Regions from separate parts of the Clostridium swellfunianum genome, predicted to be linked through region 2. Evidence: riboswitches for the same ligand, from Rfam matches in the RefSeq annotation. Region 2 holds a riboswitch; the other holds the start of a gene.
What was found. A riboswitch is a leader RNA that binds a small molecule or an ion and turns the genes downstream of it on or off. The one in region 2 is predicted to bind glycine.
Positions count from the first base shown of each region.

Region 1: linked by a shared signal. The riboswitch ahead of NBE98_RS07330 (APC family permease) and the one ahead of NBE98_RS08350 (GrdX family protein) in region 2 are both predicted to bind glycine.

Region 1 covers NZ_JAMOFV010000006.1:1,603,563-1,618,721, reverse strand. The annotation lists gene uxaC (glucuronate isomerase) at 49-1,455, shown strand; gene NBE98_RS07335 (Gfo/Idh/MocA family protein) at 1,474-2,463, shown strand; glycine riboswitch at 2,730-2,820, shown strand; gene NBE98_RS07330 (APC family permease) at 2,949-4,295, shown strand; gene NBE98_RS07325 (hypothetical protein) at 4,459-4,950, shown strand; gene infC (translation initiation factor IF-3) at 5,388-5,933, shown strand; gene NBE98_RS07315 (ABC-F family ATP-binding cassette domain-containing protein) at 5,983-7,569, opposite strand; gene NBE98_RS07310 (NCS2 family permease) at 7,798-9,090, shown strand; gene NBE98_RS07305 (DEAD/DEAH box helicase) at 9,182-10,324, opposite strand; gene NBE98_RS07300 (GntP family permease) at 10,523-11,878, shown strand; gene NBE98_RS07295 (DnaA N-terminal domain-containing protein) at 11,934-12,293, opposite strand; gene NBE98_RS07290 (Gfo/Idh/MocA family protein) at 12,826-13,731, shown strand; gene NBE98_RS07285 (ABC transporter ATP-binding protein) at 13,765-15,159, shown strand, end outside.
Region 2 covers NZ_JAMOFV010000006.1:1,823,220-1,838,378, forward strand. The annotation lists gene NBE98_RS08315 (DUF58 domain-containing protein) at 1-1,117, shown strand, start outside; gene NBE98_RS08320 (transglutaminase TgpA family protein) at 1,114-3,384, shown strand; tRNA gene NBE98_RS08325 (tRNA-Leu) at 3,390-3,472, shown strand; gene NBE98_RS08330 (N-acetylmuramoyl-L-alanine amidase family protein) at 3,671-4,699, shown strand; gene NBE98_RS08335 (Cof-type HAD-IIB family hydrolase) at 4,815-5,633, shown strand; gene trmL (tRNA (uridine(34)/cytosine(34)/5-carboxymethylaminomethyluridine(34)-2'-O)-methyltransferase TrmL) at 5,710-6,177, shown strand; gene NBE98_RS08345 (DegV family protein) at 6,192-7,031, shown strand; glycine riboswitch at 7,182-7,375, shown strand; glycine riboswitch at 7,379-7,449, shown strand; gene NBE98_RS08350 (GrdX family protein) at 7,533-7,913, shown strand; gene trxB (thioredoxin-disulfide reductase) at 7,942-8,880, shown strand; gene NBE98_RS08360 (thioredoxin family protein) at 9,002-9,334, shown strand; gene NBE98_RS08365 (glycine/sarcosine/betaine reductase component B subunit) at 9,425-10,711, shown strand; gene grdA (glycine/sarcosine/betaine reductase complex selenoprotein A) at 10,774-11,244, shown strand; gene grdB (glycine reductase complex selenoprotein B) at 11,274-12,581, shown strand; gene grdC (glycine/sarcosine/betaine reductase complex component C subunit beta) at 12,683-14,224, shown strand; gene grdD (glycine/sarcosine/betaine reductase complex component C subunit alpha) at 14,253-15,159, shown strand, end outside.

The DNA.
Region 1 (15,159 bases), 220 kb from region 2:
ATTGTTACTAAAAATATAATTAAAATTTAAAAAGAATAGGTGAAAATTATGAAAAAATTTATGGATGAAAACTTTTTATTATCAAATGAAACAGCGGTAAAGCTTTATCACAACTATGCAAAAGAAATGCCTATTATAGATTACCACTGTCATTTAAGTCCAAAGGAAATTTTTGAGGATAAAAAATTTAAGAATATAACTGAAGCTTGGTTATATGGTGACCACTATAAGTGGAGAGCAATGAGGAGCAATGGTATAGACGAAAAATACATTACTGGAGATTCCAGCGATTTTGAAAAGTTTATGGCATGGGCAAAGACTATCCCAATGACTATAGGTAATCCGCTTTATCACTGGACTCATTTGGAATTACAAAGATACTTTGGGATATATGAAATCTTGAACGAAAAAACTGCTCCTGCAATATGGGAGAAGGTAAACAGTTTGATTACTGGAGAAAACTTCACTGCAAGAGGCTTAATTAAAAGATCCAATGTTAAAGCTTTATGTACAACTGATGATCCAGTAGATTCTCTAGAGTACCATATAAAGCTGAAAGAAGATAAGGATTTTGACGTAAATGTTCTGCCAACTTTAAGACCAGACAAAGGGCTTTTGGTAAATAAAGAAACCTTCCTGCCTTGGGTAAAAAAGCTAGAGCAAGTTACTGATAAAAGCATTGAAAATTATGATGATTTCTTATCGGCGTTTGAAGAAAGAGTTAGATTCTTCCACACAGTTGGCTGCAGATTATCTGACCACGGTCTAGACAGCATAGACTATGCAGAAGCTTCAAAGGAAGAAGTATCAGCAATATTTACAAGGGCTTTAAAAGGTGAAAGCTTTACAAAATTGGAAGAAAGCCAGTTTAGAACATACACATTGCAGTTCTTGGGAAGATTGTATTCTGAATTAGGCTGGACTATGCAGCTCCATATTGCAGCCTTAAGAAACAATAACTCAAAAATGTTTAATAAATTAGGAGCCGATACAGGCTATGATGCTATTAATGATGAACAAATAGCTGACTCTCTTTCAAAGTTTATGAATTCGTTAGAAGCTGAGAATTCTCTTCCTAAGACTATATTATATACTTTAAATCCAAAGGATAACTATGTGCTTGGAACGCTGATGGGCTGCTTCCAAGGAACTAATATTCCAGGAAAGATTCAGTTTGGATCAGCTTGGTGGTTCCTAGATAATAAAGAAGGCATGATAGAACAAATGAAAACACTAGCTAATGTTGGACTATTGAGCCGTTTTGTTGGAATGCTGACGGATTCAAGAAGCTTCTTATCATACACCAGACACGAATACTTTAGAAGAATTCTTTGCAACTTATTAGGTGAATGGGTTGAAAATGGAGAAGTTCCTGAGGATATGGAGCTTTTAGAAACCATTGTTAAAGGTATTTGCTATAATAACGCAAAGCAATACTTCTCACTTCATAGTTAAGTAAGGATAGGTGTCGTGATGAATAAAATGATAAGATGGGGAATAATGGGCACAGGTACTATTGCTAATAACTTTGTTCAAGGCTTAAGTGCTCTTGAAGATGCAGAGCTTTATGCAGTGGCCTCTCGCTCTATAGAAAAAGCAAAAGAATTTGGTGAAAGATATTCCGCGACTAAAGTATATGGAAGCTACGAAGAATTAGTTAAGGATGAAATAGTAGATATAATTTATATTGCTACTCCCAATACAGCTCACAAGAACAATATAATGCTTTGTCTAAATAACGAAAAGCCTGTGCTTTGTGAAAAGCCGTTTACAATCAATGCTAAAGAGGCAGAAGAAGTAATCAAGGTGGCAAAGGAGAAAAATCTATTTTTAATGGAGGCTATGTGGTCTAGATACTTCCCTGTTATGAAGCAGGTAAATTCCTGGCTTGAACAAGGCGTTATAGGAGATTTACGTATGCTTACAGCCGACTTTGGATTCAGAAGGGAAGGACCTTCAGAAGAAAGAAAGGTTAGCCCAGGAAGAGGAGGAGGAGCCCTATTGGACGTGGGCGTATATCCGATTTCCTTTGCTTCTAAGATATTTGGAAGATTTCCTAGCCAGATTACTGGAATCACAAGTCTCTATGAAACAGGAGTAGACCAGCAATCTTCAATGCTTTTAGGGTACGATAAAGGCGAGATGGCTGTTTTATCTTGTGCTATTAATACTCCAACCCCTAAGGAAGCCAGGATTATTGGTAACAAAGGATCTATTTATATACCAGACTTCTCAAGAGCAACTAAAGCAACCTTAAATGTAATAGGAGAAGAACCTGTTACTGTAGAAATTCCTCTTGAGGGGAATGGATATAATTATGAAGCAGCTGCAGCTATGGACTCTTTGCGAAAATCAGAAACAGAAAACAAAATAATGCCTCATGCTGAATCTTTATCCACTATTAGAATAATGGATGAGCTTAGAAGCCAGTGGGGAATCAAGTATCCAACAGAAATTGAATAGATGCCGTATATAATAATTATTAGAGGGGCAGTTGATAAGATAACTGCCTCTTTTGCTGTAAAAGTATTAAATAGTAAAAAATGTCGTAAATAATCGAATATATTGTTAAAAATAATTGACTGGAATTAAAAATTTTTGTAAAATATAAATATAATTTAATAAGTGAATGAAAATTATTGGAGATATCCTTAAGGATAACCGTAGGAGAAAGGAATTAATGCGGCTAAGCGTTTTATTCTGAAGCTTTCAGGTTTTGTACAATAATTTGACACAACCCTGGAGAGACTGCTTAAATGCAGCATCAAAGAAGCAACTTATTATAAGGAAACTTTCAGATAAAAGGACAGGGAGTAAAATAGCGTTATTTTGTGCTGTTTTGCTTTCTGTCCTTTTGCATTGGAATACTGTTCTTTCAATGAGGGAAACTTTGTAATAGGGCAGGTTATTAGGAATCTTCAAATATTTTAGAAGGAAGGGATAAAATTATGGAAGCTCGTAAGCTTGATGACAAGAAATTAAATTCTCCAAAGACCCTAAAAAAAGAAATAGGGCTGATGGAAGCCATAACAGTTGTTATTGGAGTAGTTATCGGCTCCGGAATATTCTTTAAAGCATCATCAGTATTTAAAAATGCAGGAACACCAATGCTTGGAGTTTTAGCGTGGGTAATAGGAGGCATTATTACAATGGCTTCTGCACTTACGGTTGCAGAAATTGCTGCTGCAATTCCAAAGACAGGTGGAGTATTTGTATACCTAAAGGAACTTTACAGTGAAAAGTGGGCTTTCTTGTTTGGATGGGTTCAAGCACTTGTATACGTTCCAGGTGTAGCTGCCGCGTTATCAATAGTATTTGTAACACAAGCTACTTACTTTGTGCCTATGACAGCAGGACAACAAAAGGTTTTAGCTATTTTCATGCTATTATTTATATCATTCTTAAATATTATTTCAACCAAACTTGGCAGTAAGGTTCAATTAATTTCCACAATAGGAAAGCTTATACCTATATTCGTTATCATAGTTTTTGGTCTTATAAAAGGCCAGGTAAACAGCTTTTCAGCACCTGAGGCTGCAACTGCGTCAACAGGACTAGCAGGCTTTGGCGCAGCCATACTAGGTACTTTATGGGCTTACGACGGCTGGGTTGGTGTTGGAAACATGGCTGGCGAACTAAAGAATCCTAAAAAGGATTTGCCTAAATCTATAATAATTGGTTTAGCTGCAACTATAGTGGTTTATATACTTATTAACATAGCAATAGTTAAGATTATGCCTGTTTCAGAGGTTATAGCTTCTCCAAAGGCTGCTTCTGATGCTGCTGTAATACTGTTTGGAAAGGCTGGGGCTGGTCTTGTTTCTGTTGGTATATTAGTATCAATTTTCGGAGCTTTAAATGGCTATTTAATGACAGGCGTTAGAGTGCCTTTTGCCATGGCTCAAGAAAATCTATTTCCTTTTTCAAAATTCTTTGGAAAGATAAGCGACAGATTTGAAACGCCAGTAAATGCTTTTGTGTTCGAAGTGGTATTGGCTGCTCTTTATGTGCTAAGCGGCTCTTTTGAAACCTTAACAAACTTAGCTGTTTTTGTTATGTGGATATTCTTCGTCATGACTGTAGCTGGAATATTCATATTAAGATCAAAGCATAAACACATTGAAAGGCCATATAAAGTTCCTCTTTTCCCTATAATACCTTTTATAGGCATAGCAGGCGGAATTTATATATTAGTAAGTACACTGCTAACTGATACTGCTTACGCAGTTTATGGTTTGATAGTAACTCTTCTTGGACTTCCTGTTTATATTTATATTAACAAAAAAAATAAATAAAACTAGACTATTTAAGCGTTTAAGCTGCTGATAACGAGAAAGGTCAGCAGCTTTTTGCATAAAATTATTGTTATTTATTAAAAATAGTGTTAAACTAATATAATTGATAGAAGCAAAAACAGCATATGTTTTTGCTTAAAGAGGAGATTTTGATTTGAGAAAAATGTATAACATGAAAAGAACAATTTCTATTAGACAGTTCATATCTGAGCTAGGAGAAAACTTTTCTAGCCATATGGAAGAAAGACTATTAGAGCTCGGTGAAAGATGTGTTTTAACAAGAAAAGATATTAATTACAGGCTTGATTTAAAACATATTGAACATGAGCAGCATGAATGTGCTTGTGACTCAGAATCTAAAGGAAGCTCATGCATGAAGGAATATTTATATGGACAATTTGTTGTAGTGGAAGGGGTTTTGTATTTTTCAGAGAAATGCACTGAAAGCCTTACTGCTATGGAAAATCCTAAGGTTAAAGATATTTATGAATCTATAAAAAGTGAAAGTATCATAGAAGAATCCGATATAAAATCAAAAAAGATTGATGACAGCAATATTGATTTTATAGTTGATTCCATTTTAAAGATATGTCCTCCTGTCTCAGAGGCACATTTAGCTATTGTTAGAGGAATGACTTTCCGTTCTGAAAGATAGAATAGATATCATTGACTAAAAAAGAACTTGTGTTTCTTTATAAAGTGTATTATACTTGTATGGTTGCATAAGAATAAAAATTACTAAAATACACAATTCAAATTACAAAATCAGTAGTATTCAAATATTAAAATTATATAGATTAGAAACTAGTTAATATAAATTGGCAATTCGTATAAACTTCAAAAGCATCTTCTAATTTAATCCCTGATTTTAAAATTTTGCTTATGGTGTGTGCTAAATGATACTTGCTGACATATACTATTTTGGTGCAGTATTTTAATTAAATCGGAGGGAAAATGAACGAAGAAAAAGTAATCCTAATTACAGAAGAAGTTATTGAAGAATGCTTAGCTGAATGTCTTGCGGAGTAGCATTTTAAAAAGCTGTCAATACTATATTTGTATTGCTGGCTTTTGTTACATAGCTTGATATATATGAAAAAACAAAATACTTGGAGGTGTTTTAATATTAGTAAAAATGTATTAATGAACGAGGAAATTAGAGAAAGAGAAATTAGGTTAGTAGGGGAAGAGGGCAGCGACATAGTAAAAACAGTTGATGCTTTAAGGCTTGCTAGAGAAAAGGATTTGGATTTGGTTATGATATCTCCAAATTCTACTCCTCCTGTGTGCAGAATAATGGACTATAACAAGTTCATCTATGAGCAGTCTAAAAAGCAGAAGGAAGCCAAAAAGAATCAAAAGGTGGTTGACCTTAAGGAAATCAGACTGAGCCCTGTCATCGAAGACCATGATATAGAAGTCAAGGCGAATAATGCTAGAAGATTCTTGCAAAATGAAGACAAGGTAAAAGTTACTATAAGATTTAGAGGAAGACAAATGGCCAACACTAGCGTGGGCTATACAGTGCTTAAAAATTTTGTAGATAAGCTAGGAGAGTTAGCGGTTGTTGAAAAGCCAGCTAAGCTTGAAGGCAATAATATGATAATGATACTTGCTCCAAAAAAGAGCGAGAAGTAAGATAAAGGACATGCAGATTTCTGCATGTCCTTTTAATATTCTATAAAACTTAGCCTTTAAGTTCAAGGTATTCATCGTAGCTCATTCTCTTGTCCACAGTGCCATCTTCAGTTATTTCAATAATTCTATTTGCAATAGTTTGTATGAACTGGTGGTCGTGAGAAGCAAACAATACAACACTCTTGTAATCCATAAGCCCGTTATTTACAGCTGTTATAGATTCAAGATCCAAGTGGTTTGTTGGTTGGTCCATTATAAGCACATTAGCACTGCTAAGCATCATTTTAGAAAGCATGCAGCGTACTTTTTCTCCTCCAGATAAAACCTTAGCCTCCTTAAGTGCTTCATCACCGGAAAATAACATTCTTCCAAGGAAGCCTCTTAAATAGCTTTCTGATTTTTCATCAGAGAATTGGCGCATCCAATCAACCAGATTTAAATCGCAATCATTAAAGTATTCGGAGTTGTCCTTAGGGAAGTAAGCCTTTGTTATTGTTATTCCCCACTTGAATTCTCCGGTGTCTGGTTCCATCTCTCCTGAAAGTATTTTAAATAATGTAGTTTGAGCTATTTCATTCTCTCCGACAAAAGCAATCTTGTCGCCTTTAGCTATTGTGAAGCTTACATTGTTTAAAACCTTAACGCCATCTATAGTCTTTGAAAGTCTGTCTACAGTTAATATATCGTTACCAACCTCTCTCTCAGGCTTGAAACCTACATAGGGGTAACGTCTGCTGGAAGGTTGAATATCATCAACTGAAATCTTATCAAGAAGCTTCTTTCTTGAAGTAGCTTGCTTTGATTTGGAAGCATTAGCGCTGAAACGAGCTATAAACTCTTGAAGCTGCTTTATCTTTTCTTCCTTCTTCTTGTTTTGATCCTTCATTAATTGTAATGCAAGCTGACTTGATTCGTACCAGAAGTCATAGTTTCCAACATAAAGCTTAATCTTTCCAAAGTCCACGTCAGCCATATGAGTACATACTTTGTTTAAGAAGTGTCTGTCATGGGAAACAACTATAACAGTACCTTCAAAGTTTATTAAGAATTCTTCAAGCCAGTTTATTGACTTTATATCAAGGTGGTTAGTAGGCTCGTCTAGTATTAGGACACCTGGGTTTCCAAAAAGAGCCTGAGCAAGAAGAACTTTAACTTTTTCTCCTCCAGCTAACTCTGACATTTGCTTATAATGCATATCAATGCCAATACCTAAACCTTGAAGCAGTGTAGAAGCTTCAGATTCTGCTTCCCATCCGTTAAGCTCTGCAAATTCACCTTCAAGTTCAGAAGCTTTTATACCATCCTCATCAGTAAAATCAGCCTTAGCATAAAGTGCATCTTTTTCTTTCATTATTTCATAAAGTCTAGCATTACCCATTATAACTGTCTGAAGAACCTCGAATTCATCATAAACGTAGTGGTCCTGCCTTAATACAGACATTCTAACTCCAGGAGCTATGCTAACCTCACCTGTGTTTGCCTCTATTTCACCAGATAAAATCTTTAAAAAGGTACTTTTTCCAGCACCGTTAGCTCCTATAACTCCATAGCAGTTTCCTGGAGTAAATTTTATATTAACATCTTCAAAAAGCTTTTTATCGCCGTATCTCAATCCAACATTAGTTACTGTTATCATTAATTGACCTCCGTAATCATTTATTTGACACACAAGATTAGATTATAACATAAATCTATACATAATGCATTATAAATTTGCTTACAATATTTAAGTATGGTTGGTTGTAAAATTAACACGAACGATGAAAATTTAAAAACAAAAATGTTCGTAAAAACTATTGATTTATGTCGGAAAAGCTGATAATATGTACAAGGGTTACGAAAATAAGCACTAGGAGATGATGAAATGTTCGAAGCATTTTTTAAATTAAAAGAAAATAATACAAATTTTAAAACAGAAGTTCTTGCGGGTATAACAACCTTCATGACTATGGCCTATATATTGGTTGTAAATCCAGGAATTCTTTCTCAGGCAGGAATGGATTTTGGTGCGGTGTTTACTGCAACTGCCTTATCAGCAATAGTAACTACACTTTTATTAGGTTTATACGCAAAGCTTCCTATAGCTGCTGCTCCAGGAATGGGACTTAACGCATTCTTTGCTTTTACAGTTGTTAAAGTTATGGGATACTCTTGGCAGTTTGCGCTAACTGCAGTTTTACTTGAAGGAATTATATTTATATTCTTAACAGTGTTTAATGTTCGAGAGGCGATAATAGATTGTATTCCCTTGAATATTAAAAGAGCAATATCTGTTGGTATAGGACTTTTTATAGCATTTCTAGGTTTTGACAACGCAAAAATTGTTGTTCATCCAGAGAATAGTACAATTGTAGCTTTGGGAAATTTAAAGGATCCATTTACCTTGTTAGCAATAATAGGTATAGTGATAACTGCTATTTTGGTTGCAAGAAAGGTAAGAGGAGCTCTTCTTATCGGCATAATTACAACAACGATAATAGGAATTCCTATGGGAATAACTCAAGTTCCTACAAGTGTAGTGTCTATGCCTCCATCCATTGCAAGTACTTTTATGCAGTTTGAATGGACTCATGTATTTAGTCTGGATATGCTTGTTGTGTTATCTACTTTATTGTTTATGGATTTGTTTGATACTATAGGTACCCTTGTAGGTGTTGCAACAAAAGCTAATATGATAGATGAAAAAGGCAATGTGCCAAGAGCAAAGCAGGCTCTTATGGCGGATGCTATCGGTACATCCTTAGGTGCTGTTTTTGGAACTAGTGCAGTTACAGCCTATGTTGAAAGCGCAGCAGGAGTTGCTGAAGGGGGAAGAACTGGTCTTACAGCAGTATCAACTGCATTCATGTTTATAATAGCATTGTTTATATCCCCTCTGTTTTTAATGATACCTTCACCAGCTACGGCACCAGCCTTAATACTTGTTGGACTATTTATGCTGGAGCCAATAAAGGAAATAGATTTAATAGATTTTACAGAAGCTATACCGGCCTTCATCACTTTGATAACTATGCCTTTAACCTACAGCATTGCAGATGGTATTGCTTTTGGTATGATATCCTATGTGTTAATAAAGCTTGCTACTGGAAGACTTAGAGATATTCATATTGCGACTTACATTATAAGTGCATTGTTCATCCTGAAATTTATAATATAGTTCCATTTAAAAAAGAAAGCTTTAGGTGCTAGCGGCCTAAAGCTTTCTTTTTATACGGTAAATATTTATATGTTTAAGTGTTTTTATATTTCTAGTCTACAGGGTGGATATTGCCTTTAAACACATCTACCTGTTGAATTTCTATATCAAATTCCTTGGCATATCTTCTTAAAGAGCTAACTTCCTTTTCGGTAACGATTGAAATAGCGGTACCTTTCTTTCCAGCTCTTCCTGTTCTTCCTACTCTGTGGAGATAATCCTTTGCTTCAACGGGCAAATCCAGATTGAAGATGTGGGTTATATCTGTAATATCTAAGCCTCTAGCTGCAATATCTGAAGCGACTAAAAGCTGGAGCTTTCCACTTCTAAAGTCCTCCATGGCTTTCTTTCGTTCTTCCTTAGTAGCGCCACCATGGATGCCGTATACTTTAAAGTTATGATGCTGAAGCTTGGAGGTGGTCATATCGGTATCGTAGCTTCTATTTATAAATATTATTGCTTTCTTTGGCTTTTCAGCAGCAACAAGCTTTCTAAGCATCTCCATTTTGTCTCTTTGTTCAACCGCAACATACATATGAGTTATATCAGGATTAACCTGAAGCTTTTCTTCAACTCTTATAAATTCTGGCTCCTTCATTAAAGCCTTTGCGGTATTTAAAGCTTTTTCACTTATGGTTGCAGAAAAGGCCATAAGCTGTCTGTCTCTGAGAGTTGTTTTTATAACATCCTTTACAGCAGCTGAGTTCTTATCGTCTAGAAGTCTATCAGCTTCATCTATAACAATAGTTTTTATTGTATGAGCACTGATTTTTTTCATCTTAATCAATTCAAGAATTCTTCCGGTAGAACCTATGATTATGTGCTGCTTATCCCTAAGCTTTTCAACCTGTCTTTTAATATTTACATCTCCGATAATAGCGGCAGAAGTAACAGGAAGGCCTGAATTCTCAGCCAGCTTCTTGATTTCTTTTTCTATCTGCATAACCAGCTCGTGAGTTGGAGCAAGTATAATGGCTTGCATTTCCTTCTTGGAGGCATCTAGCCTCTGGAATATAGGCAGAAGATAAGCAAGTGTCTTGCCGCTTCCTGTTTGAGATTCTCCTATGATGTCCTTGTTCTCTAGAGCTAAAGGAATTGTTTTGGTTTGTATATCTGTAGGCTCTGTAATTCCTGCTTTATTTAAAGCTTCTATTAAATTTGCGTTTATTCCTGATTCGTTAAATGTTGCACTCATAATAATCTCCTTTGTAAATTGATTCATATGTATAAGAACTATAATATTGTATACTTAGTATAACACTTTGTAAACTTAATTATTGAATTGTTAAATAATGTGCTGCTTTTATATGTAAACTATTCAAATAGTATACTATAATCGAGGTTTTGTACATAAAAATATAGTGACAATGAAAATGAAACAGGGGGTAATATCATGGTTCAAGGTCCAATGTTAGTCGTAGTGCTGGTGCTAGCAATAATTTTTATTGTGCTGGCAACTTCAAAACTTAAGCTTCATCCATTCCTGTCTTTAATTCTTGCTGCTTATGGACTAGCTTTTGCTGCTGGAATGCCAGCAGATAAAGTATCAGGTGTTATAACAAACGGCTTTGGAAACACCTTAACAAGTATAGGGATTGTAATACTAGCAGGGTGTATTATAGGAACAATACTTGAAAAGTCTGGGGCTGCCATTAAAATGGCTGAGGTTATCATCAAGCTTGTTGGCGAAAAAAGACCTACCTTAGCAATGAGTATCATAGGGTACATTGTATCAATACCAGTATTTTGCGATTCCGGCTTTATTATTTTATCCTCTTTAAACAAAACAATTGCTAAAAAGACTAAAACATCCTTAGTAGCTATGTCTGTTGCACTGTCAACTGGCTTGTACGCAACACATACTTTAGTTCCACCAACTCCAGGACCTATAGCTGCAGCTGCTAACTTAAAGCTTGATAACCTTTTGTTAGTAATTGTAATCGGAATGCTTGTAGCAATTCCAGGAGCTATCGTTGGAAATATATTTGCCAATAAGTATGCTTCGAAGTTTGCTCCATCAGCCGAAGCTGCAGTTGATGGAAAGAGCTATGAAGAAGAGTTAAAAAGATATGGAACTCTTCCAAGTGCTTGGAAATCCTTCAGTCCAATAGTTGTGCCAATACTTCTAATGGCTCTTGGATCAGTAGCGAAGTTCCCTGGAAATCCATTTGGAACAGGCTTTGTTCAAAAGCTGTTCTCCTTTGTTGGAACTCCAGTTAATGCTCTTTTAATAGGCGTAGTTTTTGCTTTCTTATTAGCACCAAAGCTAAATGAAGAAACCTTAAGCGGTTGGATAAACATATCGCTTAAAGATGCTGCTTCCATATTAGTTGTTACTGCAGCAGGTGGAGCTCTCGGAGCTGTAATAAAGGAAATAAAGGTAGGAGACTATCTAGGTCAAAGTCTTCAAAGCTTAAACTTAGGTATTTTTGTACCCTTTATAATAGCAGCTGCCTTAAAGACTGCTCAAGGTTCCTCTACTGTTGCACTTGTAACAACCTCAGCTCTAATGCTGCCGCTGCTACCAGCCTTTGGATTTACTACTGAAATAGCAAAGGTTTTAGTAGTTGCTGCAATAGGAGCAGGTTCAATGACTGTTTCCCACGCTAATGACAGCTACTTCTGGGTAGTATCGCAGTTTGGAGGCATGGATGTTAAAACTGCCTACAAAACGCAAACTGTGGCAACCTTGCTTGAAGGTATTGCTGCCATTATAACGGTATTTATTCTTTCCCTAATATTTATATAAAAACAAAAAGAGTAGAGATTGCTAGGTCTCTACTCCTTTTGTACATATCATCTATTTAGAGGGATACTGAAAATTTCTTGGAAGAAAGCATAATCTTCTCTACAGCATCAATAACATTTGTGTTAACATATTCAACATTGTCTGCTTTCTTAAAGGTGTCCGCTATTTGTTCAGCTTCAGTTCTTATTATAAGCTTGGAAAAATTCAGCTCATTTCTGTAAAGCGCTTCTATATCCAGGTAGTATCTATCCTCAATGGTTTCTTTGATGTATGGATTTGGAACGTCAATTATTATATTATTATCTTCCAGTTTTGCATCCTCGGCAAAAGACAACCATGCGGCATACACTACAAGATTATTTTCTTCTTTCAAAATACCGCTTACCTTGTTGTTAATTTCTGCTAGTATTTTCATGAAACCATCCTCCAATTCATTAATTTTTATTTTGAACATTAGTCATCTATATACAATGCAATAAAGTTCTTACGTTAATGATGTCATAAAAAATCCAATCTTCAAGGATTTTTAGGACATCATTAATGTATTAGAATTTTGGCATTGTATCTATATTAATAATATTATGTCCAAATTTATTCAAGTTATGAAATTTGCAATATGTAAAAATGCATCCTTCATAATATATATTATATGGTGTATTATATGCTTTGGTCAACAGAAAAATGAATAATTAAAGGTTTAAAATTGTAAATAATTTGTTAGCATTAAGAATGAATTTGAAACGATGAAGGAAAAATGGTCGTTTTGTAGAATTATCTTCCAAAGTTAAGTGCAAAAATGCAAGAAAACATTCAAATGCCTTCAATTGAGTTAATATAGAAAATTTAATATATTTTACAAGCAGATAGAAATATTAACTGTGATATAATAATGCTATTAGATGGAAAATAAAAAATATATGTTAATGACTTTAGAAAGGGTGACTATAATGAAGATTGGATTAATTGGGCTTGGAGATATTGCCCAAAAAGCATATCTGCCAGTTATAAGCAATAAGGCTGATATTGAGCTTGTACTTTGCACAAGAAACAAACAGGTGCTTGAAAGCTTATCAAAGCAGTATAAAGTTAAGAACACAGCAGAATCAGTTGAGGAGCTTATTAAAGAAAAAGTTGATGCAGCTTTTATTCACTCAGCTACTGAAGTACACGTTGAAATTGCTAAAAAGCTTCTAAATAATGGAGTTCATGTTTATGTGGATAAACCTATGGCATACAGCTTGAAAGACTCTCAAGAAATGGTGAAGCTTGCAGAAGAAAACAAACGCATTTTGATGGTTGGCTTCAACAGGCGATTTGCACCAATGTATAAAAGCTTAAGTGAGCAGCCTGATAGAAACTTAATAATAATGCAAAAAAATAGAACCTTAAATCCTGACAATATAAGAAGATATATTTTTGATGATTTTATACATGTAGTTGATACCCTCAGATTTTTAATGCCTGGAGAAGTAGAAAATATAAATGTTCAAGGACTAAAGAAAGATAACAAACTTTACATCGTTACTCTTCAGCTTTCAAACAAGGAATGTACCGCAGTTGGAATAATGAATAGAGACAGCGGTATCACTGAAGAGGTTTTGGAAGTTATAAATCCAGGAAACAAGTGGGTAGTTAACGATATGGTTACTACCAATCATTACAGCAGCGGAGAGGAAAAGATAGTAAAGTTTAAAGATTGGGATTCCACTTTATACAAAAGAGGCTTCTACAGTGTTGTAGATCACTTCCTTGCTTGTGTTAAAAATAATGAAAAACCACTCCCTGCAGTTGAAGACTCATTAAAAACTCATGAGCTCTGCGAGAAAATAGTAGAAGCACTAGAAAAGCTATAGTGTTCAACTGATAGTTAGAGAAAGGGACATGTTATGGGAAACTATAAAAAATACGTAAAAACCTACTGGAAGCCCTTTTGCATTGCCTTAAGCTTCTTAATGCTTGAGGCGATTGCAGATCTCCTTCAGCCTACTATTATGTCTAAGATAATAGATGTTGGGGTAAAGGGAAAGGATTTAAACTATGTTCTTAAAATGGGCGGATTAATGCTATTAGTTACTGGATTTGGTGCTATTTCAGCAGTAACTAGAAATATTGTATCCAGCAATGTTTCTCAAAAGTTTGGTGCAGAGCTTAGACTTGATCTCTATAAAAGGGTGCAGAGTATGTCTTTTGACAATATAGACAGATTCGAGGCTGCTTCACTAGTAACAAGGCTTACAAATGATGTTACCCAGCTGCAGAACTTTGTACACGGTATGATGAGAATTTTCGTTAAAGCACCAATTGTATGCATTGGAAGTATCATTATGGCCACCTTGCTAAATCCACGGATGGCTGTGATTATCTTTTCAATAGTACCAATAGTTGCTGTTCTAATAAGCTTAAGCATGAAAATAGGATATCCCTACTTCACTAAAGTGCAAAAGGCTCTGGATAAAGTTAATGCAGTAATAAGAGAGTATCTATCCGGAGTAAGAGTTGTTAAGGCCTTTAACAGATTTGACTATGAAACTGAAAGATTTGAAAATGCCAACGAAGGTTTAACAGCCCAATCCACAAAGGCTATGCGAGTTATGGCTGTATTTAATCCTGGCATAACCTTAACTGTAAATTTGGGCATTGTAGTTCTTATGTGGCTCGGCGGTTCAAGAGTTAATAGTGGACAAGTTGAAGTAGGTCAAATAATTGCCTTTTTAAACTATATGACTCAAATTCTTTTTACACTAATTATGATTTCAAATGTGTTTACTATGTTCATTAGGGCAAAAGCTTCTGCTGAAAGAATTGGAGAAGTGTTTAACGAAGAAAGCACCATAAAAGAAGCAGCGGAAACGGAAAACGTGAAAAACTTAAAAGGAAGGGTAGATTTTGAAAACATAAGCTTTTCTTATAGCGGGGCTTCAGGAGAGCCTGTACTTAAAAATATAAGCTTTAGCTGCCTTCCTGGTGAAACTGTAGGTATAATAGGCTCAACAGGCTCTGGAAAGAGCAGTCTTGTGAATCTTGTACCTCGTTTCTATGATACTGCATCAGGTTCAGTGAAATTAAATGGAATAGAAGTTAAAAATTTAAGCCTCAAGGAGCTTAGGGATAAAATAGCACTGGTTCCTCAAAAGACAATGCTATTTACAGGCTCAATAATTGACAATATAAGATGGGGTAAGGAAGCTGCCAGTGAAGAGGAAGTAGCTGAAGCTGCTAAAATAGCCCAAGCTCACGACTTTATATCAAAGTTTCCTGAAGGCTATAATACTCAATTAGGT
Region 2 (15,159 bases):
TCAGGGAGGTAACCTTCCGTATAGGATATTTCATGGTCTACTTCTGACTTTTTTAATCAGCTTGCTATACATCCTGTTTAAACCAAAGAATATAATTGTGCAGCTAAAATTTAATAAAGCTGTATACTGTACGGGAGACAATCATGAATTTACAACTATTATAAAAAATTACGGAATTATTCCAGCTCCATACGTGGTTTTAAAAAATAAAACTCTAGCAAAGATAAGTCCCAAATACATCGGTGATGCGGTATGGCTTGGGATTGATGAAAGCAAGTGGCTAAAAACTATAGTACGGTTTAATTCAAGAGGCATATATAATTTTGGAGAAATCAATTTGAGTATTAGTGATTTATTCTCAGTATTTGAACGGAGTAAAAGTATGAATTTGAGCTTTCCTGTAAAGGTTTATCCTAAGATATATGAATTGGATAAATTTTTGATAAAAGGGAGTGACATCTTTAAAAATGCAGTTAGCAGCAAAACTACAATTGAAGACTTGTATAGTACAAAAGATATAAGAAAGTATTATCAGGGTGATAACTTAAAAAGAGTTAATTGGAAGGTTAGCGCAAAGCATGGAGAGCTTTATGTAAGAGATTTGGATACAGTGTCAGGCGAAGAGAGCAATCTGTTTCTTGATATGAGCAAAGACAATTTTTTTAATGACAATAACGAAATGATTGAAGAACAGCTAATAGATTTATGTGTATCAGTAGTAAATTATATGGAGCTTAAGGGAATAAAGGTAAAACTATTTATAAATGCTTCAATTGAAAGGCGGTTTGAAATAGACAGCAGAGATGATTTTGGAGAGCTTATGGAGTTTTTTATCACTCATAAAAGCGATAGTGAGAAAAGTTTTGCAAAATTCTTGAATTCAAATTCCACTAAAATACCAAAACTAAGCTGGTTAGGCATAATATGTATTGGAGTGAGTAAAGAACTAAAGGATATCCTTATAGTTTTAAAGGACAGAGGATATAACATAACTGTATTTTATTGTGCTAGTGAGTTGAATGATTTGAGTAATTTAGACATTCTCAAAAGGGTCGGTATAGACTGCTGCAGCTTTAATGAGATTGTAAACAAAAAAGAAAGCAGGGTGAGAAAATGAGCTTTCTTAAAAATAATAAAATCTACATGCTGTTAATATACATAAATATTTTATTTGTTGTAACACTAGCAAAAATAAGTTATAAGATAGAAAATTTAAACTATGGCTTTATTTCAGCACTGATACTCACCGGAATGCTTTTTTGCTGGATTACTAGTTCTGTTAGAAAAAAATCAGTGAAGCTTGGAGTTGTTTTATTAATTATTGCTGTAACTATCTTCTATTATTTTTCAAAAACTGATTACGTAAACTCTATGTTTAGTAAATACATTATAGAGAATTTTAATATTATAAATTCTCTAGTTGCACAAAATAAAGCTACTGACTATAATAACTATTTGCCTATATTCATTATAGTTATTCCGGTTTTAACTTATATAATGATGTATTTGACAACCCGAGGTCTTCCTAATTTCACTATCATAGCTATTCTTACAATGCTGATAACACTTTGGTATCTAGGTTATACAGAGGAAATAAAAAAATATCTTTTTCTTTATGTTTTTATTACTCTGGTAACATACAGTATTAATGAATTTGTTAAAAAAACAAAAAAGTTAACCAAAAGCGGTATAAAAGTTGGAATAAGAGGCACCAGCCTAATTATATATACAGTTGTTTTAAGCCTAATAATTGCGGGAATTTCAAATCTGCTGCCTCAAAGCTATAAAGGTAAATATGGATCGGATATTCAAGGCAGATTTTACAATAAGTTTGGTAATAGAGCTGAAAATGGAGAACAAAAGGGAAAGAAGTATAAGTATGATTTATCTTTTTCAGGCTATGAAAGCACAAAGCTTGGAGGTCCCATAACTTTAAATAAGCTTGTTGCATTTAGAGTAAGAAGTGATAAGCCTTACTATTTAAAAGGAAGCGTTAAGGATTTTTACGATGGATACTCCTGGAGTCAGAGTGAAAAAAAATATACTTCAAGAGTAAGGCCTGAGGATTCAATGCTTGTAGATTTATTTTCCAAAGACTATGCAGATGCCACCAATGAAATAGAGATTCATCCTGAAGAATTGAACAGTTCTACTATTTTTACCCCAATGCTTTCTTTCAACGTAAACTTAGACATGGATTATATTTTCTATGATGAAGCATCTACTTTTATGAGCAGCGGTATAATAGAAAAACCTTATACGGTATATTTCTACGACTTAAATAGTAGAGCAGCAAGGCTTCTTAACAGTGGAAACTCTTCACAATCATATAGAGAGACTGATAATGAGCATTATAATAGCTCTTATAAGAAGTATCTTCAAGTGCCAGATAATATAAGTCAAAGGGTGTATGATCTTGTAAGTAGCCTTACAAAAGGTAAAAAGACTAATTTTCAAAAGGTTCAAGCAATTAGAGAATATTTAAATAAAGCATTTCCTTACACACTAAAGGTTAGCTCTATACCAGAAGGTCAGGAGTTCTTGGATTACTTTCTTTTCACAGAAAAAAAAGGATATTGTACTTACTTTGCCACAGCTGAAACAATAATGTGTAGAATAGCTGGCATACCTGCTAGATATGTAGAGGGCTTTAATATGGGTCAGGAGAAAGACGAGAATGACTTTTATGTAGTAAGAAACGAAAATGCTCATGCTTGGACGGAAGTCTTATATAAAGAGGATACGAATACAGGTATCTGGTATACAGTAGATGCGGTGCCTTATGCAGTTGAAGCAATACACCAAGAGGAAAAAGAGGCAGAGCTAGAACAAAAGCCTGACCCAGTGCAGGAAGTGGAACCTAATATTGATATTCCTAAAAAGCCTCAGGATGCTAGTAATGAATATTCTTCATCAGTTACTAAATATGGCTTGGTCGTTCCACCATTACTATTAAAGATTATTAAATTTTTATCTGTTTTGGTTTTCGTAAATACAGTGATTTTTTTGATATATTCTAGAAGGAAAACTTTTATTATAAACAATCAGAGTATTATTCCCTTATATAAATATTCATTGGATCGACTTTCAGTTATAGGGTATAATCAATCTGAATATGTACCCGAATTGGAAGCGCTAGAGAAAATGCCTGCTAATCTGTCAGAAAGAATTAAGGAGGTAGCTGAGTTAGCTTACAGGGAATACTATGGCAGTAAGGCTCCTGTTCAGTACGATAAGAGTGCTTATTACAATTTTATTGAGGAATACATAAAAAGACAGCAACCTACCCTAAGATATCTGTTAAAAAAGTATTATTTTTCTAATAAAATACCTTTGATTTTTAAAAAAATTATGGTATTATATAGAAAGATAAGACTTAAATAATTTTAGCGGATATGGCGGAATTGGCAGACGCACCAGTTTCAGGTTCTGGCGGGAAACCATGCAGGTTCGACTCCTGTTATCCGCACCAAATTTAATTATGTTGATGCCCATGGAACTAAACTCCATGGGCATTTTAAATTTGATTTTATCTGCAGTGAAATTTAATCAATGAAAGTTCAATTAATAAAAATATGTGCTTAGTAAAAATTGATTTTTTTGATAGGTTGTTATATTATTAAAAAAAGACAAGCTATAATCATGTAATAGGGGAGTTTAAGGGGAAGCTATGAATGTACGAGTTAAAAACAAAAGAAGGTTTGGACTGTGGTGTATTGTTTTTTTGTTAATGTTTTTGAACTTGATTTTCGCAATTAATAAACGTTTGTCGAACGATAGTACTATTTCTAAAAAACAAAAGATTGCTTTAAACTATAAGGTATTAGCTGGTGATAAGGATGGAAGTATAACTTACTCAGAAAGCAAGTATTTCAAAAAATATATAATAGATTGTAAAAGCAATAACTCACTGGTTAAGTGGGAAGAAGGCAAGGAATATATAGACATAAGTCTTAAAAAGGATGAAATAAAAAAGCTGAACATTAAAGTGGAGGAATCCTCTGAAAACAAAGATATTTACTATGATGATTCTTCAAATAACTTAATGATTAAAATAAAAAAGGCCTATAATGAAAATAACTTTGTTAATGTAGACAGCAATGACGCTAAAAAAATCGTTGTGCTAATAGCAAAAGAAGAAAAACCTTTTAGAGCCACTGTGGTACTAGATGCAGGCCATGGCGGGGAAGACAAAGGTGCCAGTTATAATGGCCTCTTCGAGAAGGATATAACTCTTAAAATTGTAAATTTCACATCAGAGGAGCTAATGTTTAACGGTTTTAAGGTTGTAAAAACAAGAGAAAAGGATGAACTCTTGTACTTAAACCAAATTGCTAAAATAGCTAATGAAGCTTCAGCAGACTTATTTGTATCTGTTCATATTAATAGTAATAAAATAGATAAATATAAGGGAGTTTCGGCTTATTATTATGATGTTAATGGTTTTCAAAAGGATGAAAGAATAAAACTTGCACGAACTATTCAGAAGGAACTTATTAAAAATGATAACTGGGAAGATAGAGGAATAGCCAGAGAAAGCTTATCTGTTTTAAGAAATTCAGAAGTTCCATGTGTCTTACTGGAACTAGGCTTTATAAGTAATTATGAGGATAGAAGTAAACTTATGAAAGATGAAGTATTGAAAAATTTTGGTATAAATATTACAAAAGGTGTTTCCAATTATTTTTCTGCTGAATAAAAGTAGTTATATAGTCAAATATAAGCACGAGGTAATTCTCGTGTTTTTTGTTTATAAGTAGAACATTTGTTATAATCAAAATATAATAAATCAGATTCACAGGAGGAAATGAAGAATGTTCAAATTAATATGTTTAGATATGGATGGTACACTTTTAAATAGCAGAGGGGAAGTGAGCCAGCGAAATCTTAGAGCTATTAAGCTTGCCCATGGGAAGGGTGTTAAAGTTACTGTATGCACAGGCAGGTTGTTTACTTCAGCAAGATTCTACGCTGATATGCTTGGTGTAGAAGTGCCTGTTATAGCTTCAAATGGTGCATATATAAGGGAAAAAGATAAAAACAAGGTTATATATAAGTCAGTATTAGGTTATGAAAACTCTAAAAAAATTCTTGAGGTATATAAAAAACATAACATAACTTTTTACTTTAATACATGCGATACAGTGTTTATGGAAAGATTTGATCCTGAAAATGGTTATGTAAAAATAAATAAGACTCTGCCAAAACACAATCAGATAAATATTAAAGTTATAGAAGAATGGGATAAGACATTAATGGAATATGAAGATGAGATCTTAAAATGTATTTGCATCGATAAGGATTCTGATAAAATTATAAAGGCGAAGCGAGATTTACTGAAATTAAAGGAACTGGAGGTAGTAAGCTCTGCTAGCAACAACATTGAAGCTATGGTAAGTGGAGTTTCAAAAGGGAGAGCCGTTGAAGTTTTAGCTGGGTTCTATGACTTTAAAAGAGAAGAGATTATGTGTATTGGAGATAATGAAAATGACATATCCATGCTTCAGTATGCAGGAATGGGAGTGGCAATGAGAAATGGTGAGAATGAAGTAAAGGAAATAGCAGACTACGTTACTGATACAAATAATGATGATGGTGTTGCGAAAGCTATTGAGAAATTTGTACTCAATTAGTCTCTCTTTACTAAAACAAATTTATAGGATAATATTAATATGTTGTAGTAAATTTTAACATTAGGAGGCAATTAACTTGAACTTAAATATAGTACTATTTGAACCTGAAATTCCGCAAAATACCGGCAATATAGCAAGAACCTGCGTGCTTACAAACTCAAAGCTTCATCTTATAAAGCCTCTAGGTTTTAGCCTTGATGAAAAACATTTGAAGAGAGCAGGGCTTGATTACTGGCAGTATTTAGATATGGAAATACATGAATCCTATGAAGCCTTTAAAGAAAAATATAAGAATGGAACATTTTATTTTTCAACCACAAAAGGCAGTAAGCTTTACACAGAAGTGCAATATAATGAAAATGATTTTATTATATTTGGAAAAGAATCTGCTGGGCTTCCAGAATACATAAGAAACAGCAACGATGGAGCCTTAATTAGAGTTCCTATGCTTCAGACAAGTACTCGTTCGCTAAATCTTTCTAATACAGTAGCAATAGTTGCTTATGAAGCAATGAGACAAATGAGCTTTCCAAATATGAAATAAAGGGAGAAGGTTAGATGGAAAAAATAAAAATAATAACTGACAGTACTGCAGATTTGCCTATGGAGATAATAAAAAAATATGATATTGAAGTACTGCCGCTTACCGTACATTTTGGGGATGAATCCTATTTAGATGGCATAGATATTAAGTTTAATGAGTTCTTAGAAAAAATGAAAGCCAGTGAAGTATTCCCAACTACTTCTCAGATAAATCCTCAAAGATTTCATGACTGCTTTAATGGATATATTAACCAGGGTTATAAAATTATATCTATTCATCTTTCATCGAAATTAAGTGGAACCTACCAATCTGCATGTATTGCAAGAGATATGTTGGAAAGCGAAGATATAGTAGTCATAGATAGTCTAAATGTTACTTCTGGCTTGGGACTTCTGGTTTTAAAAGCCTGCAAGCTAAAAGATCAAGGCATGGCTGCTAAAGATATTGAAAAAAAGATATTGGAATCTATTCCACATGTTAAAAGTGCTTTAGCTTTTGAAAGCTTAGAAAATCTTGTTAAAGGTGGAAGACTTTCGAAAACTGCAGGGATGATAGGGAATCTTTTAGGAATAAGGCTTATATTAGAGATTAAAGATGGGGAATTAGCTTTAATGGACAAAGTTAGAGGAAGCAAAAAAGCAGCAAAAACAATTTTAGATTATGTAGATAAAAAAGGAATTAAGGAAGATGAGACTTCCATAATTCTACAGGTAGAAAATAAAGATGTTAGAGAAGCTTTAACTGAAAATATGACTGAAAGATGTGCTGAATTTATAGAATGCGAAGTTGGCTGTGTTGTTGGGACACATTCTGGCACAGGGGCTTGCGGTATTTTCTTTATAGAAGAGTATTGATTTTGAAATATTAGCGTCAAAAATTTATCAATTTGATTACTAAAAATTCAAAAAAGTTATAGCATTTTTAAAATATTTAATATATAATATTATCAGAACGAAATTTATTCCAATAAATAATGAAATACTTGGTAATAATATATTGGATGGATGATATTTTCGGGAGATAGTCCATATAGAAAACAAAACAAATCTTAACTTAAGCTTGATAAAGATGTAGAAATAACAACATTCTAATCGAATTAAAAAAGATTTGTCAGTTTAAACTATATAGATAGCCGAAGGAATAAGCAGAATAACCCGTATTCTGTGAAGCTCTCAGGCAAAAGTACCGGAAGTGGACATACCTCTGGAAAGCATAATGCTTGTTTAAAGCATTGCACCGAAGGAGTAAATCTCTCAGGTTATAAAGACAGAGTGCAAGGGTCAAAGGGCTTTTGTTTTCTGTCTTTTTGTTTTGAAAAAATTCCAGAAAACCTATTTGATATGAGAGGTAAAGTGATGATTGAACCGCTGATAATAGTTACTAACAATCCTATGTGTAAAGAAAAATGTGAAACCACCTATAAACTTGAATATATAGATGGAAACGTTTTAGAGGTTTTTAGAAAAGCTAGAGATTACGTACATTTAAATCACAGACTTTTAACACATCCTCTAGTGAGCAGTATTAAACCAAATGAAATACCATATAGGACGGTTATAATATCGAAGGATAGGAATAATATTATTGACATGCAATCCTTGGATTTAATAGAAAACAGTATTAGTACAACTGAAAAGTTTTTGAAGGACTTTGGATTACCAAAATGGACTGAAAAAATATTAGAGGATTTTATGCTTATTGATTTTGATATTATTTATAATGCAATAAAAAGATAAGCTTAACACATATTAAGGAGGAATTTTTATGCCACACATTTACGATACTATAATAATAGGCGGTGGTCCTGCAGGACTTTCAGCAGGACTTTATGGTGCGAGATCAAAAATGGATACTTTACTTATTGAAAGATCTAAGTTTGGAGGACAGACAGCTACCACTGACGAGCTTGAAAACTATCCAGGTTCTTTAGAAGACTGCACAGGTCCTAGCTTAATTGAAAGAATGAGAAAACAAGCTGAAGAATTTGGCACCAAGTTTGCCAAGGATGAGATTATAGAAGTTGACTTCTCCGGAAAGATTAAAAAAGTTATAGGTCAAAAGGAAACATATGAAGCTAAAACAATAATAATAGCTACAGGTGCTTATCCAAGGCTTGCTGGCTTTAAGAATGAGTTAGAACTAAGAGGTAAAGGGGTTTCTTACTGTGCTACTTGCGATGCTGACTTCTTTACTGAACTTGATGTGGCTGTAGTTGGAGGAGGGGATTCAGCTTTAACTGAATCTATATATCTGACTAAGTTTGCAGAAAATGTAACAATCATTCACAGAAGAGATCAGTTTAGAGGAGCTAAATCAATACAAGACAAAGTATTTAATAATCCTAAGATAGAAATAATATATGATTCAGTTGTTGAAGAAGCTAAAGGTGATGAAATTCTTGAAGGTCTTGTTATAAAAAATGTAAAAACTGGTGAGTTAAGTGATCTTAAGGTTGATGGCTGTTTCGTATTCGTTGGCTATCTTCCAATAACAGAACTTTTCAAAGGTAAGATAAAATTAGATGAAGCAGGTTATATATTAACAGATGAAGAAATGAGAACTGACATACCAGGAGTTTTTGCTGCTGGTGACGTAAGACAAAAATCTCTAAGGCAAGTTATTACTGCTGCTGCTGATGGAGCTATAGCTGCAACAAATGCAGAGCATTATATTGAAAATGAATTTAATGAGCTTCATGTTTAATATTTTATAACAAGTTAAAAATTATAACAATATAACAATATAACAATATAACTTTTTAACTTGTTATATTGTTGTATTGATACATAAATAATAAATTTTACAAAACAAGGAGGATTTTAAGATGTTAGAATTAAACAAAGATAATTTTGATGCTGAGGTTATTAATTATACTGAAAAGCCTGTATTTGTAGACTTCTGGGGGGACAAATGTGAAATATGCATAGAGCTTATGCCAGGGGTTCATGAATTAGAGCACAGGTATTCAGATAAAATAAAGTTTGCTAGTTTAAACACTTCAAGTGCTAGAAGACTTGCTATATCACAAAAAGTTTTAGGACTTCCAACTATGATAATCTACAAGAATGGTGAGAGAGCTCACATAGCTACACCAGATAAATTAAAAACAATATCTGACGTTGAAAACTTTATTAAGGAAGTTTATGACACTCTTTAATTATCAACTAATTATTTTACGGTAATTAGGACTATCTTACAAAAGATTTAAGTCTTAAATATAAATTTAAAAATATAGGAGGTGACCGCTTTGCGTCTAGAACTTGGGAAAATTTATATAAAGGATATACAATTTGGACCACAAACTAAAGTTGACAATGGAGTTCTTTATGTAAACAAAGAAGAGTTATTAAAGGAAATTGGTGGAGATGAAAGACTTCAGTCCATTGATTTTGATTTAGCAAAGCCTGGTGAGGAAACTAGAATAATTCCTGTAAAAGATGTTATTGAGCCAAGAGTCAAGGTTGAAGGAAAAGGTGGTATTTTCCCTGGCTTTATAAACAAGGTTGATACCGTTGGTTCTGGAAGAACTCATGTGCTCAAAGGAGCAGCTGTTGTTACTACTGGTAAAATAGTTGGTTTCCAAGAGGGTATAATAGATATGAGTGGTGAAGGAGCTAAATACACACCATTCTCAAAAACTAACAATCTAGTTATTATATGCGAACCAAAAGATGGAGTGCTTCAGCATGAGCATGAAGAGGCTGTAAGAATGGTAGGCTTCAAGGCTGCAACCTACCTAGGAAAAGCTGGTAAAGATGTAGAACCAGATGAGGTAAAGGTATATGAAACAAAACCATTACTTGAACAGGTTAATGAATTCCCAGAGCTTCCGAAGGTAGTTTACGTATATATGCTTCAAACTCAAGGCCTTTTACACGACACTTATGTATATGGTGTAGATGCTAAGAAGATAATACCTACTTACATTTATCCAACAGAAGTATTTGATGGTGCAATTGTTAGCGGTAACTGCGTATCAGCTTGCGATAAGAACCCAACGTATGTTCACTTAAATCAGCCTATTATTGAAGATCTTTATGAAAGACATGGAAAGGACTTCAATTTCTTAGGTTGCATTATAACTAACGAAAACGTTTATCTTGCTGATAAGCAAAGATCTTCTGATATGACAGCTAAGCTTGTTGAATTCTTAGGAGCTGATGCAGTTATAATTTCTGAAGAAGGCTTTGGAAATCCTGATGCAGATTTAGTAATGAACTGCAACAAGATAACCGATAAAGGGATAAAGACAGTACTTGTTACTGATGAATATGCAGGAAGAGACGGAAGCTCTCAATCACTTGCAGACTCAACTCCAAAAGGAGATGCAGTTGTAACGGGTGGAAATGCTAACGAAGTAGTAACACTTCCAGCAATGAAAAAGGTTATAGGACACCCAGAAGCTGCTAATATAATAGCAGGCGGATATGTAGGAAGCTTAAGAGAGGATGGCTCTATTAACGCAGAAATTCAGGTTATTACTGGAGCAACTTCAGAAGTCGGCTTTAACTATTTAACTGCAAAGGGTTACTAAGATTATAATAACAAACAATACATTACACCAAAATAATAATTTGTTATGAAAGGAAGGATATCATGTTAAAGGGTAAAAAAGTAATTGCCATTGGCGATAGAGACGGAATTCCAGGACCAGCTATAGAAGACTGTGCTAAATCAGCTGGTGCTGAAGTAATATTTGCATCAACAGAATGCTTCGTTTGAACAGCTGCAGGTGCTATGGATCTGGAGATCCAACAAAGAGTTAAAGACCTTACTGAAAAGCATGGTGCTGAAAATGTAGTTGTAATTATAGGTGGAGCTGAGGCTGAGGCTTCAGGATTATCCGCGGAAACAGTAGCTGCAGGAGATCCAACTTATGCTGGACCACTTGCTGGAATAGCTTTAGGATTGGCTGTATATCACGTTGTTGAGCCAGAAGTTAAGGATCAATGCGATGCAGCAGTTTATGATGAGCAGTGCGGAATGATGGAAATGGTTCTTGATGTAGATGCTATCGTAAAAGAAGTTAAAACTGTAAGAACTCAATTTTCAAAATACACAATTTAAATAAAATACTCCGAGAGGGGGGAGCACACTTGATACGTGTCGTTCACTATATTAATCAATTTTACGCTGGAATAGGCGGAGAAGAAAAAGCTGATATAAGACCAGAGGTTAGAGAAGGTTTTGTAGGACCTGGTATGGGTCTAAATGGTTTATTAAAACCAAAAGGCGCTGAAATAGTTGCTACGGTTATATGTGGAGACTCTTATTTCAATGAAAACATGACTGAAGCAAAAGCTGAAATAATAGAAATGATAAAAAAATATAATCCAGACTTATTTATAGCAGGACCTGCTTTTAATGCTGGAAGATATGGAGTTGCTTGTGGTGCTATAGCTACAGAAGTAGAAGAAAAGCTGAACATACCTGTTTTAAGCGGGATGTATATTGAAAACCCAGGCGCTGACATGTATAAAAAACAATTATATATAGTAGAAACTAAAAACAGTGCAGTAGGAATGAGAGATGCACTTCCAAAGATAGCTAACCTTGCTATAAAATTAGCTAATAAGGAACAAATAGATGCTCCTGATGTTGATGGTTACATTGAAAGAGGTATAAGAAAGAACTACTTTGCAACTGAAAGAGGTTCAAAGAGAGCTGTAGATATGCTTGTTAGAAAGATTAAAGGTGAAGCCTTTACTACAGAATTCAAGATGCCTGTATTTGATAGAGTTGAACCAAACCCACCAGTAGCAGATATAACAAAAGCTAAAATAGCAATAGTTACATCTGGCGGAACTGTACCTAAGGGAAACCCAGATCACATAGAATCTTCCAGTGCATCAAAGTTTGGTAAGTACGATATAGAAGGAGTTATGGACTTAACTTCTGAAACCTATGAAACTGCACACGGAGGATATGACCCAACATATGCTAATACTGATAATGACAGAGTCATACCAGTTGACGTGTTAAGAGAGTTTGAGAAGGAAGGCAAGATAGGCTCACTTCATAGATACTTCTATAGTACTGTTGGAAATGGAACTGCTGTTGCTTCTTCAAAGAAATTTGGAGAGCAAATTGCTAAGGAACTTATAGCAGATGGAGTTCAAGCAGTTATATTAACCTCCACCTGAGGAACTTGTACTCGTTGCGGTGCAACGCTTGTTAAAGAAATTGAAAGAGCAGGGTTACCTGTTGTTCATATGTGTACAGTAGTTCCAATATCCTTAACAGTTGGAGCTAACAGAATAGTTCCTACAATAGCTATACCTCACCCACTTGGAAACCCTAACTTAGATAAGAAGGATGAGTATGAGTTAAGAAAGAAACTGGTTTCTAAAGCACTAAGAGCTTTAGAAACTCCAGTTGAAGGACAAAAAGTATTCGAAGATTAATAGACTTTTAAAAGGAGAATTGGAGAAATGAATATAAAAACATTCTCCAATTCTCCTTTTTTATTAACCATATATTTAGTTATAGATTGGGAGGATTTAAAATGAGTTTTCCAGTAATTAAAAAGGCGTCCTACGTTTTAGTTAATACACCTGACATGATAATTCATAATGGAACAACACAAACACTTGAAAGAGAAACTAACCCAGAATCTGAATATTTAAAGCAAATCCCTTCTCACTTAAGAAGCTTTAATGAGGTTGTTGCATATGCACCTAACCAGACGTATATTGGAAATATGACTCCAGAGGAGTTAGCATCAAGAAAAAGACCTTGGACAAATGAAGCTGTAGAAGGATCAAATAGATTTGGAAAGTTTGGGGAAATTATGCCTCAAGACGAATTCTATGGCTTAATTAAAATTTCAGATGTATTTGATCTAGTAAAATTAGAAAAAGGTTTTACTGCAGTTGTAAAAGAGAAGTTAGCTAAGCATCCAATAATAAATTCAAAGATTGAGTCTTTAGGTGAAGGAGAAGAATTGGCAGATATCGAAAAGCTAGTTGAATCTCATATTGCAGAAGGACTTTACGAAAATGGAAAGCTTATAGGATGCGTAAGACGTGCTCATGAACACGACAAAAACTTGTCATCACATATAATGGTTGAAAATTTATCTGTTAAAGCATCTGGTGTTCTAGCTTTAATGCACCTAGTTAAGGACTTGGATATGGATATTAACAGTATAGAATATATAATTGAATGCTCAGAAGAAGCAATTGGAGATATGAATCAAAGAGGCGGAGGCAATGTTGCAAAGTCAATTGGAGAAGTAGCTGGGCTTAAGGGAGCAACCGGCACTGACATGAGAGGCTTTTGCGCAGGTCCAACTCATGCACTAATTACAGCTTCAGCTCTTGTTAAATCAGGGGTTTACAAGAATGTTGCAATAGTTGCTGGAGGAGCTACAGCTAAGCTTGGAATGAATGGTAAGGATCATATTAAAAAGAACCTTCCTGTATTAGAGGATTGCTTAGGCGGATTTGCAATATTAATCAGTGAAAACGACGGAGTAAATCCAGTACTTAGAACTGATATAATAGGAAGACATACAATAGGACACGGTGCATCACCACAAGCTGTACTTGAGGCCTTGGTTCTTGAACCTCTTGATAAGGCTGGCTATAAGATTACAGATATAAATAAATATGCTCCAGAAATGCAGACACCAGACATTACTGAACCAGCAGGTGCTGGAGACGTACCAACACAGAACTATAAAATGATTGGTGCCCTTGCAGTTAAAAAGGGACAATTAGATAGAAAAGATCTTCCAGCCTTTGTTACTACTTATGGATATCCAGGGTTCGCTCCAACTCAGGGGCATATTCCTTCAGGAGTTCCAATAGTAGGACACGGCAGAGAAAACATGCTTAACGGAAAAATGGATAATTTCATGATAATCGGTAAAGGAAGCTTATTCCTTGGAAGAATGACAAATCTTTTTGACGGTGTTTCAATAGTTGTTGAGAAGAATACAGGTAATTCTGAGGTAAAAGCTGAAGCTGGTATATCAAAGGAAGAAGTTAAGTCTATGGTTGCAGATGCAATGAAGGATTTTGCAGCTTACTTAATGAATAAATAACTTTAGGCTTTAAGGAAGGTGTGAAATTATGAGTAAAGAAATGGCATCAAAAATGATAGCCGAAGTTTTTAACGAGATAGCTGATGGCATTAAGTCAGGAAGTTTTGGAAGAAAAGTTAAAGTAGGTTTAACCATTCTTGGTTCCGAGCATGGAATAGAGGAAATGGTTAAGGCGGCAGAGCTTGCAAGAAAAAAATACGATGATTTCGAAGTTGTGCTTATAGGACCAAAAACATCTTCTACTTTAGAGACTGTGGAAGCTGCTACTGCTGAAGAAGGACATAAGTTAATGGTTCAGCTCCTTGAAAGCGGTAAAATCGATGGCTGTGTAACCCAGCACTTTGATTTTCCTATTGGTGTTTCAACAGTAGGAAGAGTAGTAACTCCTGGAAGAGGCAGAGATATGATTGTAGCCACAACTACAGGAACTACTTCAACTAACAGAGTTGAGGGCATGGTAATTAACGCGATTTCAGGTATAGCTGCAGCTAAAGCTATAGGAATAGAAAATCCTAAAGTAGGAATATTAAATCTTGATGGTGCAAGAAAAGTTGAAAGAATACTTATAGAACTTAAAGAAAAAGGATATGCTATCGAATTCGCAGACTCTTTAAGAGCAGATGGCGGCTGTGTAATGAGAGGAAATGATCTTCTTGCAGGAACACCAGATGTTATGATTTGCGATTCTTTAACAGGAAATCTTTTAATTAAAATCTTCTCATCGTTTACAACAGGTGGAGACTATGAGACAGTTGGTGCAGGATACGGGCCGGGAATAGGAGAAAACTATGACAAACTAATAAACATAGTTTCAAGAGCTTCTGGCGCTACGCTAATTAGTGAAGCCTTAAAATTCTGTGCTACCTGCGCAAAAAATAAAGTATTAAATATGGCTGCTGAAGAGTTCAAAAAAGCAAATGCTGCTGGGCTAAAAG